Regions from separate parts of the Rhodococcus sp. P3_B8 genome, predicted to be linked through region 1. Evidence: riboswitches for the same ligand, from Rfam matches in the RefSeq annotation. Region 1 holds a riboswitch; the other holds the start of a gene.
The links. A riboswitch is a leader RNA that binds a small molecule or an ion and turns the genes downstream of it on or off. The one in region 1 is predicted to bind glycine.

Region 1 (4,208 bases):
GCGACGGGGGCGAAGAACGGTGAGTGGTTCACCGGCACAGGGTTTCCGCTCTCGAGGGTCTCCGCGGTGTGGCCACCGAACATCCAGAACACCGACGGCACGCCGATCGCCTCGGCGAGCAGACCGAAGTCCTCCGAGCCCATCATCGGAGACGACGGCGTGACGTTGTTCTCGCCCAGCACTTTCTGCAGCTCGGCGACGAGTTCGGCGGTGGCGTCGGGATCGTTGTAGTTGCGCGGGAACGTGTACAGCTCCTCGATCAGCGGCTTCGGCGCCCCGGACGCGTCGGCCTCGGCGTAGATGATGCGGCGCAGCGCGGCATTGACCTGCTCACGCACCTCGGGGTCGAGGGTGCGCACGTTGATCGTGAACTCGGCCCGGTCCGCGATGATGTTCTCCTTCAGCCCCGCATGGAACGTGGCGACTGTGACGACCGCCGGCTTCATGGGGTGAACTTCGCGGGACACGATGGTCTGGATGCGGTTGATCATGTTGACGCCCTGGATGATCGGGTCGATCGAATCCTGGGGCTGGGAGCCGTGCGACCCCTGGCCGTAGACGGTGACCTTCAGCGAATCGGCCATGGCCATCGCGTCGCCGCTCGTGACGTGCACGGTGCCGGCCAACATCGGCCCGACGTGCTGCCCGAAGACGATCTCCGGCTTGGGTGCCCGGTCCCACAGGCCGTCCTCGACCATCGCCTTCGCCCCGGCGGCCGTTTCCTCGCCGGGCTGGAAGAGGAACACGATCGTTCCGGCCCACGCCTCCCGCGCGCCTGCGAGCAGTTCGGCGACGGTGAGCAGGGTGGCCACGTGTGTGTCGTGGCCGCAGCCGTGCATCACCGGCACCTCGGTGCCGTCGTCGAGGTGTCCGGTGGCGGCGCTGGCGTAGTCGACGCCGGTGTCTTCCGCGATCGGCAGCCCATCGGAATCGGCGCGGAAGGCCACCGTGGGGCCCTCACCGTTGGTCAGGACACCGACCACTCCGGTGCCGCCGCAGACGAACGTGTCGATCCCGAGGGCGACGAGGGAACTCTGGATCAGCTCGGCGGTCTTGTGTTCCTGCATGGACAGTTCCGGGTGCGCGTGCAGGTGGTAGTAGAGGTCGTGCATCTTCGTCCGCAGCTCGTCGGTGAGCGCAATCGGCAGGTCGGTCATGGAGCCTTCTTTCGAATCAGGTGAAGGTGAGATATCTCCGCGTATCGATTCTTACTCGATGGTCGCGAGCTCGGCCGGGCTCTGGTCGTTCTTGTTCCGCAGGAACCAGGCGAGGACCGCCGTCACGATCACCGCGATGGCGGTGGACGACAGCGCGAGGCTCGGCATCGCCGGAACCACGACGAACGTGACGACCGCGGCCACCAGCAGCGCGACCACCGTGGCCCGGGGCTGCTTCATCGACACGATCGCCTGCACGAGGACCGCCCCCAGGACCGAGGGAAGGATGTAGGAACGGGTGACGGTCACGATGTCGGCGGGAATCACGCTGATCAGCCAGGTGCCGAGCAGCCCCACGAACACGGCCAGGGACACGAGGTGCACCATCGCGGCGCCGCAGATCGCCAGGACCGCAGCCAGTTCGGCCCGCTTGGTTCCCGGTTTGGCTCCGATGTTCGTCTGCGCGATCAGCGCGGCCGGCAACAGCTTGTTCGCGATGTTGCCGATCATGAACGCCTGGTACATCGCGGCCGGGCCGAGGATGGGGAAATAGGTCAGGGGTTCGACCAGCCAGATGATGAAGAATGTCCCGGCCACCGCGGCGAACGCGGTCCACAACTGGCCTGCGGTGACGTTTACCTCACCCGAGAACACCAGGTACAGGGGCGCACCGATCGACAAAAGCAGCCCCACGATCATCGTGATCCGACCCCAGCGGGACGTCGTCTTGTCGAACTCGGCGAGTTCACGCGCGCCGGTGGACACCGTTACGGCTTCGTCGGTAGTCATCGAAAAGTCCTTTCCGTGCGTGTCGTGAATCAGGAGGTGACCAGGTAGGTGACGGTGAGGGCGACGAGGATCGAAATGCCCAGCCCCCATTCACGGAGCCAGCCCTTGCCGAACGTCCGGGCCACGAACAGGCAGATCCCCATTGCGACCGCGGAGGCGGCGAACGCAACGATGTGATAGCTGGACTTCGTGAGTTCCTGGAAGCCCAGCGACGCGAACGCGCCGATCAGGGCCGCGGACGGAACGACCGCCATCAACGCCGGATTCACCGTGCGGATCTTCGCGTCACCCCGCTTGAGCAGCGGGGTGAGGACGAGCGCGGACAGCATCCACATCACGCCGCCGATGCTCATCGCGAAGAATGCGACGACGAAGACGTTCTGGGTGTAGGTGTCGGTACCGAGTTTCGCGCCCATGGAGTCGGCGGCGATGCTGGCCGCGGACACGTCGTACGCGGCGGAACCGATCAGGCCGATGCGGGCCAGGACGGCGGGCGTGCCGAAGAGGGCGAGCAGGGCGATCGCCACGAGGCAGACCGCCAGGGACGGTCCGATCGCCGAGACGGCGCCGGAGCGGAACGAGACTTTCATGTCTTCCGGCGACATGTCCGCGACGGGTGCCACCTTGCGGACCGCGGTCATGTAGATCGCCGACTGCACGACTATGACGACGAAGATGCCGGCAACGGCCACCCAGAGAACTGGCGAGTTGGCGACAGCCATGATGTCCGTGGATGCCCCACTAGCAGTCACATTCATGAATCTCCCAGGGAGAGTGAGCAACCGGTGAACCGATTGCTCGAGCGATGTGAGGGTGATCCGGTGGATCACCTCGGCTGACACCCGCTCTGTTCCGTAACCTGAGAGTTTGGAGACACACTCGTGCGAGTGGTCATCGTGCCCCGTCGGTGAACGTGCCGTTACAGCCGACACGCTGCTCTCCAGAGTTCCCGACCCTGACTGTCCTGGTGCCTGAGAGTTTGTGGGTACTTGCTCCTTCGGCGCCCGGGACACGGTCCCGGAACTCTCCAGCCAGGTTCATAGGGAGAAACCATCGAGATGGTTCCGAATCGAACTGACTCGAGACGTACTGTTCCGCAGACGTATTACGAAAGCATGACTTCACCGTTCCGGCGTGTTAACTCACAGCAGTTCCTGGTCGGAAATCGCCAGTGCGCGTTCGCATGCCGAACACCCCATGTGAGTGGCAAAGCGTGCGCCAGCACACTTTGCCACTCACATGGGGGTCAGCCGTGGACGTGGAGTGGCTTGCCGGCCACTGCCATCAGTGCCTCACCGAGCGCCTCGCCCTGCGTGGGGTGGGCGTGCACGAACTTCGCCGCCTGCGCGGCGTCGACCTCGAAGTTGTAGAGCAGCTGCGCCTCACCGATCAGCTCACCGACACGGTCGCCGACCATGTGCACGCCGACGACGACCCCGGTCGGCGCCACCACGAGTTTGACCGCCCCCGACGTCTTGAGGATCTGGCTCTTGCCGTTGCCGGCGAGGTCGTAGGTGACGGTCTCGACGGTCTCGCCGAACTTCTCCTGGGCCGCGGTCTCGGTCAACCCGACGGACGCGACCTCGGGGTGGGAGTAGGTGACCCGCGGGATGCCGGTCTCGTCGATGACCTCGGGACGGAGCCCGGCGATTTCCTCCGCCACGAAGATGCCCTGCTGGAACCCGCGGTGGGCCAGCTGGAGCCCGGGGACGATGTCGCCGACCGCGAAGACGTTCGGGACCGTGGTGCGCAGTCGATCACTGGTCACCACGAAGCCCTTGTCGAGCATCACTCCGGTCTCCTCGTACCCCATGGACGCGGTGTTGGGTCCGCGCCCCACTGCGACCAGCAGGACGTCGGCGTCGAGTACGTCGCCGGAGTCGAGGGTGACGGACACCGCGTCCTCGTCCTGCGTCACCTCCGTCACCCGCACACCTGTCTTCGCGGCGATCTTGCGGCGGCGGAATGCCCGCTCGAGGTACTTGGAGATCGTCTCGTCCTCGTTCGGCACCAGCCGTGGCATCGCCTCGACGATCGTCACCGACGCACCGAACGACGCCCAGACACTGGCGAATTCGACGCCGATGACGCCGCCGCCCAGGATGATCGCCTTCTTCGGGACGGACGGCAACACGAGAGCCTCGTCGCTGGTGACGACCCGGCCGCCGATGCTGATGCCGGGCAGCGTCTTCGGCGACGACCCCGTTGCCAGGACGACGGCGGCGCCCGTGATCAGCTCGTCGTCGACCTCCACTCCGTTGG
Region 2 (4,208 bases), on a different contig from region 1:
CCGTCCCCACTTCCCAACGACGCTGCGCTCGAACGGCTGTACGGTCGAAGAGCAGACACGAATCGAATAGAATCCTGGTACGGCATTGTGTGCCGCGGACGGACCATTGCAGGGTGGAGGCAGACGCGATGAGCGAAATGCACGTGATCGGAGTTCGTGTCGAGCAACCCCAAAGTCAACCTGTTCTGCTGTTGCGTGAAACCGACGGCGAGCGGTACCTGCCCATCTGGATCGGCCAGACCGAGGCCACCGCGATCGCACTCGAACAGCAGGGCGTCGAGCCTGCGCGTCCGCTGACCCACGATCTCATCAAGAACCTGATCGAAGCCTTCGGTCGCACCCTGAAGGAAGTTCGCATCGTGGACCTGCGCGAGGGCACGTTCTATGCCGACCTCGTGTTCGACCAGAACACCCGCGTCTCGGCCCGCCCGTCCGACTCCATCGCCATCGCACTGCGAATCGGGGTGCCGATCTTCGCCGAGGAAGCGGTACTCACGGAGGCCGGTCTGGTTATGCCCGACGAGCGCGAGGACGAGGTCGAGAAGTTCAAGGAATTCCTCGAGTCCGTGTCGCCGGACGATTTCAAGGCAACCGACGGCTAGTTTGCGCCGTCGGAAAAGCCTCGGGCGCGGAGTAACGGTTGAGGTTCCTCCGGCGCGTTGCGTTGACCCCGTCTCTTCGGAGTCATAGCGTTCAGTGCAGTGATTTTCTGCCCTGCAGATTGTATCGGGCGTACGCTGAGTAGGTTCAGGGTACGGACTTGCTCGATGTCACTGGTGGCGCTTGCGCCGCTCGATGTGCTGTGGCTGTGCCGCGGGCACTGGCGACGCGCGTCACAGGCGCACTGATCGTCGGGTTCAGTGCAACATGCGAGAGGGAGTAGTCAGTGGGAGATCGGCCGCAGGAGAATGCGCTGAATCTTGCGCCCGGCGACAACGTTGCCGAGTCCGAATTCAGCTCCGAGGAGATCCAACCGGGCCTCTTCCCGGACGATTCCGTGCCCGACGACCTCGTCGGATACCGCGTCCCCATCGCCTGCCAGATCGCGGGAATCACCTACCGCCAGCTCGATTACTGGGCTCGCACGTCGCTCGTCGTGCCGTCCATTCGTGGCGCAGCAGGTTCGGGCAGCCAACGGCTGTACTCGTTCAAAGACATCCTCGTCCTCAAGATCGTCAAGCGTCTGCTCGACACCGGAATATCCTTGCAGAACATCCGAGTGGCCGTCGACCACCTCCGTAAGCGCGGAGTGCGGGACTTGGCCAAGATCACACTTTTCTCGGACGGGACCACGGTCTACGAGTGCACGTCCCCCGAAGAGGTCGTCGATCTGCTCCAGGGCGGGCAGGGTGTCTTCGGTATCGCGGTGAGCGGTGCGATGCGCGAACTGACCGGCACCATCGCCGATTTCCCGGCCGAGCGCGCCGATGGCGGCGAGAGCGAACAGAGCCCCGAGGACGAACTGGCGTCGCGACGCAAGAACCGCGCGAGCCGCAAGACGGGCTAGCCCGCATCCATCGGAGCGCGGCGCTGCCTGCGCCGCCATCTGCAGCCGTGACATAGACTGGCGGTGCGTCGACGCCGTGCGGGAGAGTTCCGGGCACCGCAAGCACAGAAACATCGTGTGTGCGGGAGTTCGGGCGCCGAAGGAGCAACACCTCCCCGTCAATCTCTCAGGCAGACAGGACCGTGCGGGCTCCGACGTCTCTGGAAAGCGGTGGGAGCACCCACCCGCCCACGGGGAAAGGGCCGTCTTCACACCCGAATGACGGTACCGAATCTCTCAGGCGCTCGATTCGAGCAGGCGACAGAGGGGGAGGGACGTTCCGCTACGCGGGGCGTGTCCTGATCCTCCGAACTGCTTGGGAGTTGTCGTGATCGACGCTGGAAGCCGTACATTCGCCGATCGTCATGTCGGCCCGAACGCTGCGGAACTCGCGCACATTCTCGAACTGGTCGGAGCCGATTCGCTCGACGACCTCGCGTCGAAGGCCGTCCCCGCCGTCATCCTGGACGGGGTGACGGGCGGCATCGCCGACGGCCTCGACGCGCTGCCTGCACCGGTGTCCGAGCACGAAGCGCTCGCCGAACTGTCCGCACTCGCCGCGCAGAACACCGTGGCGACGTCCATGATCGGTCTCGGCTACTACGACACCCTCACCCCGCCGGTGCTGATCCGGAACATCATCGAGAACCCGGCCTGGTACACGGCCTACACGCCGTACCAGCCCGAGATCAGCCAGGGCCGCCTCGAAGCGCTCCTCAACTTCCAGACGATGGTCGCCGACCTGACCGGCATGGAGGTCGCCAACTCGTCGATGCTCGACGAAGCCACCGCCGCCGCCGAGGCGATGACGCTGCTGCGCCGGGCGAGCAAGAGCAAGTCCCCGCGGTTCGTCGTCGACGCCGACCTGTTCCCGCAGACGCTGGCCGTCGTCGAAACCCGGGCCGAGCCGCTCGGCATCGAGATCGTGGTGGCCGACCTGTCCGCCGGCCTTCCGGACGGTGACTTCTTCGGCGTCCTCGCGCAGATGCCTGGCGGGTCCGGCCGCATCGTCGACTACACCGACGTGATCGCCGCCGCCCACGAGCGCGGCGCACTGGTCGCGGTCGGGGCGGATCTGCTGGCACTCACACTCCTCACCCCGCCCGGCGAGATCGGGGCCGACGCCTGCTTCGGCACCACCCAGCGGTTCGGTGTCCCCATGGGCTTCGGTGGCCCGCACGCCGGTTACCTCGCCGTGCACACCAAGCATGCACGTCAGCTCCCCGGCCGTCTGGTGGGCGTCTCCGTCGATGCCGACGGTGACAAGGCGTACCGGCTGGCGCTGCAGACCCGCGAGCAGCACATTCGCCGCGAGAAGGCGACGTCGAATATCTGCACCGCTCAGGTGCTGCTGGCGATTCTGGCGGCCATGTACGCCAGCTACCACGGCGCCGAGGGACTGAAGGCGATCGCCCTGCGCGTGGCGAACACGGCGCACTCCCTGGCCGCCGCGCTCCGCAGGACCGGGGCCGTCGTCGTACACGAGCACTTCTTCGACACGATCCTCGTTCGAGTCGCCGGCAGAGCCGCGGACGTGGTGGCGAAGGCGAAGGACGCCGGCATCAACCTGCGGTTCGTCGACGCCGATCACGTCGCCATCGCGTGTGACGAGGCCACCACTGCCGACGACGTCGCCCAGGTGCTGGCGGCGTTCGGCGGCGAAGGCGCCGTGACCGAGGAAGCGGGCACGTCCGTCCCCGACGCGCAGCTCCGCGGATCCGACTACTTGCAGCACGAGGCCTTCACCCGGTATCGCACCGAGACGGCGATGCTGCGCTACCTGCGGGCGTTGTCCGACAAGGACATCGCACTCGACCGCAGCATGATCCCCCTCGGTTCGTGCACGATGAAGCTCAATGCCACCGCCGAGATGGAAGCGATCACCTGGCCCGCGTTCGCCGGACTGCACCCGTTCGCGCCGACCGGGGACACACCGGGAATCCTCCGCATCATCAAGGACCTCGAGAACTGGCTCGTGGCCGTCACCGGCTACGACGCGGTCAGCCTGCAGCCGAATGCCGGTAGCCAGGGCGAGTACGCGGGGCTGCTCGCGATCCGTAACTACCACCTCAGCCGCGGAGACGACCACCGCGACACCTGCCTCATCCCGTCGAGCGCCCACGGCACCAACGCCGCATCCGCGGTCATGGCCGGGATGCGCGTCGAGGTCGTCGCCTGCCGCCCGAACGGTGACGTGGATCTGGACGACCTGCGGGCGAAGATCGCCGACCATGCCGAGCGCCTCGCGGCGATCATGATCACCTACCCGTCCACACACGGTGTGTACGAGCACGAGATCGCCGACATCTGCGCCGCCGTCCACGACGCCGGCGGCCAGGTGTACGTCGACGGCGCCAACCTCAACGCCCTGGTCGGCCTGGCCCGTCCCGGCCGGTTCGGCGGCGACGTGAGCCACCTCAACCTGCACAAGACGTTCTGCATCCCGCACGGTGGCGGTGGCCCCGGCGTCGGTCCGATCGGTGTGCGGTCCCACCTCACGCCGTTCCTGCCCGGACATCCGCTCGCACCGGAACTCGGCACAGCCGGACCGATCTCCGCGGCCCCCTACGGCAGTGCGTCGATCCTCCCGATCACGTGGGCGTACATCCGGATGATGGGCGCCGTCGGGCTGCGCCGCGCAAGCCTGACCGCCATCGCCTCG

Region 2: linked by a shared signal. The riboswitch ahead of gcvP (aminomethyl-transferring glycine dehydrogenase) and the one ahead of AC1D1G_RS12040 (DUF5058 family protein) in region 1 are both predicted to bind glycine.

Annotation. Positions count from the first base shown of each region.
Region 1 covers NZ_JBFUGT010000023.1:62,414-66,621, reverse strand. Annotated here, with positions in the region: gene AC1D1G_RS12050 (amidohydrolase) at 1-1,157, opposite strand, end outside; gene AC1D1G_RS12045 (hypothetical protein) at 1,209-1,946, opposite strand; gene AC1D1G_RS12040 (DUF5058 family protein) at 1,976-2,704, opposite strand; glycine riboswitch at 2,792-2,892, opposite strand; glycine riboswitch at 2,896-2,987, opposite strand; gene lpdA (dihydrolipoyl dehydrogenase) at 3,193-4,208, opposite strand, start outside.
Region 2 covers NZ_JBFUGT010000018.1:10,947-15,154, forward strand. Annotated here, with positions in the region: gene AC1D1G_RS09945 (bifunctional nuclease family protein) at 129-602, shown strand; gene AC1D1G_RS09950 (MerR family transcriptional regulator) at 887-1,507, shown strand; glycine riboswitch at 1,577-1,700, shown strand; gene gcvP (aminomethyl-transferring glycine dehydrogenase) at 1,875-4,208, shown strand, end outside.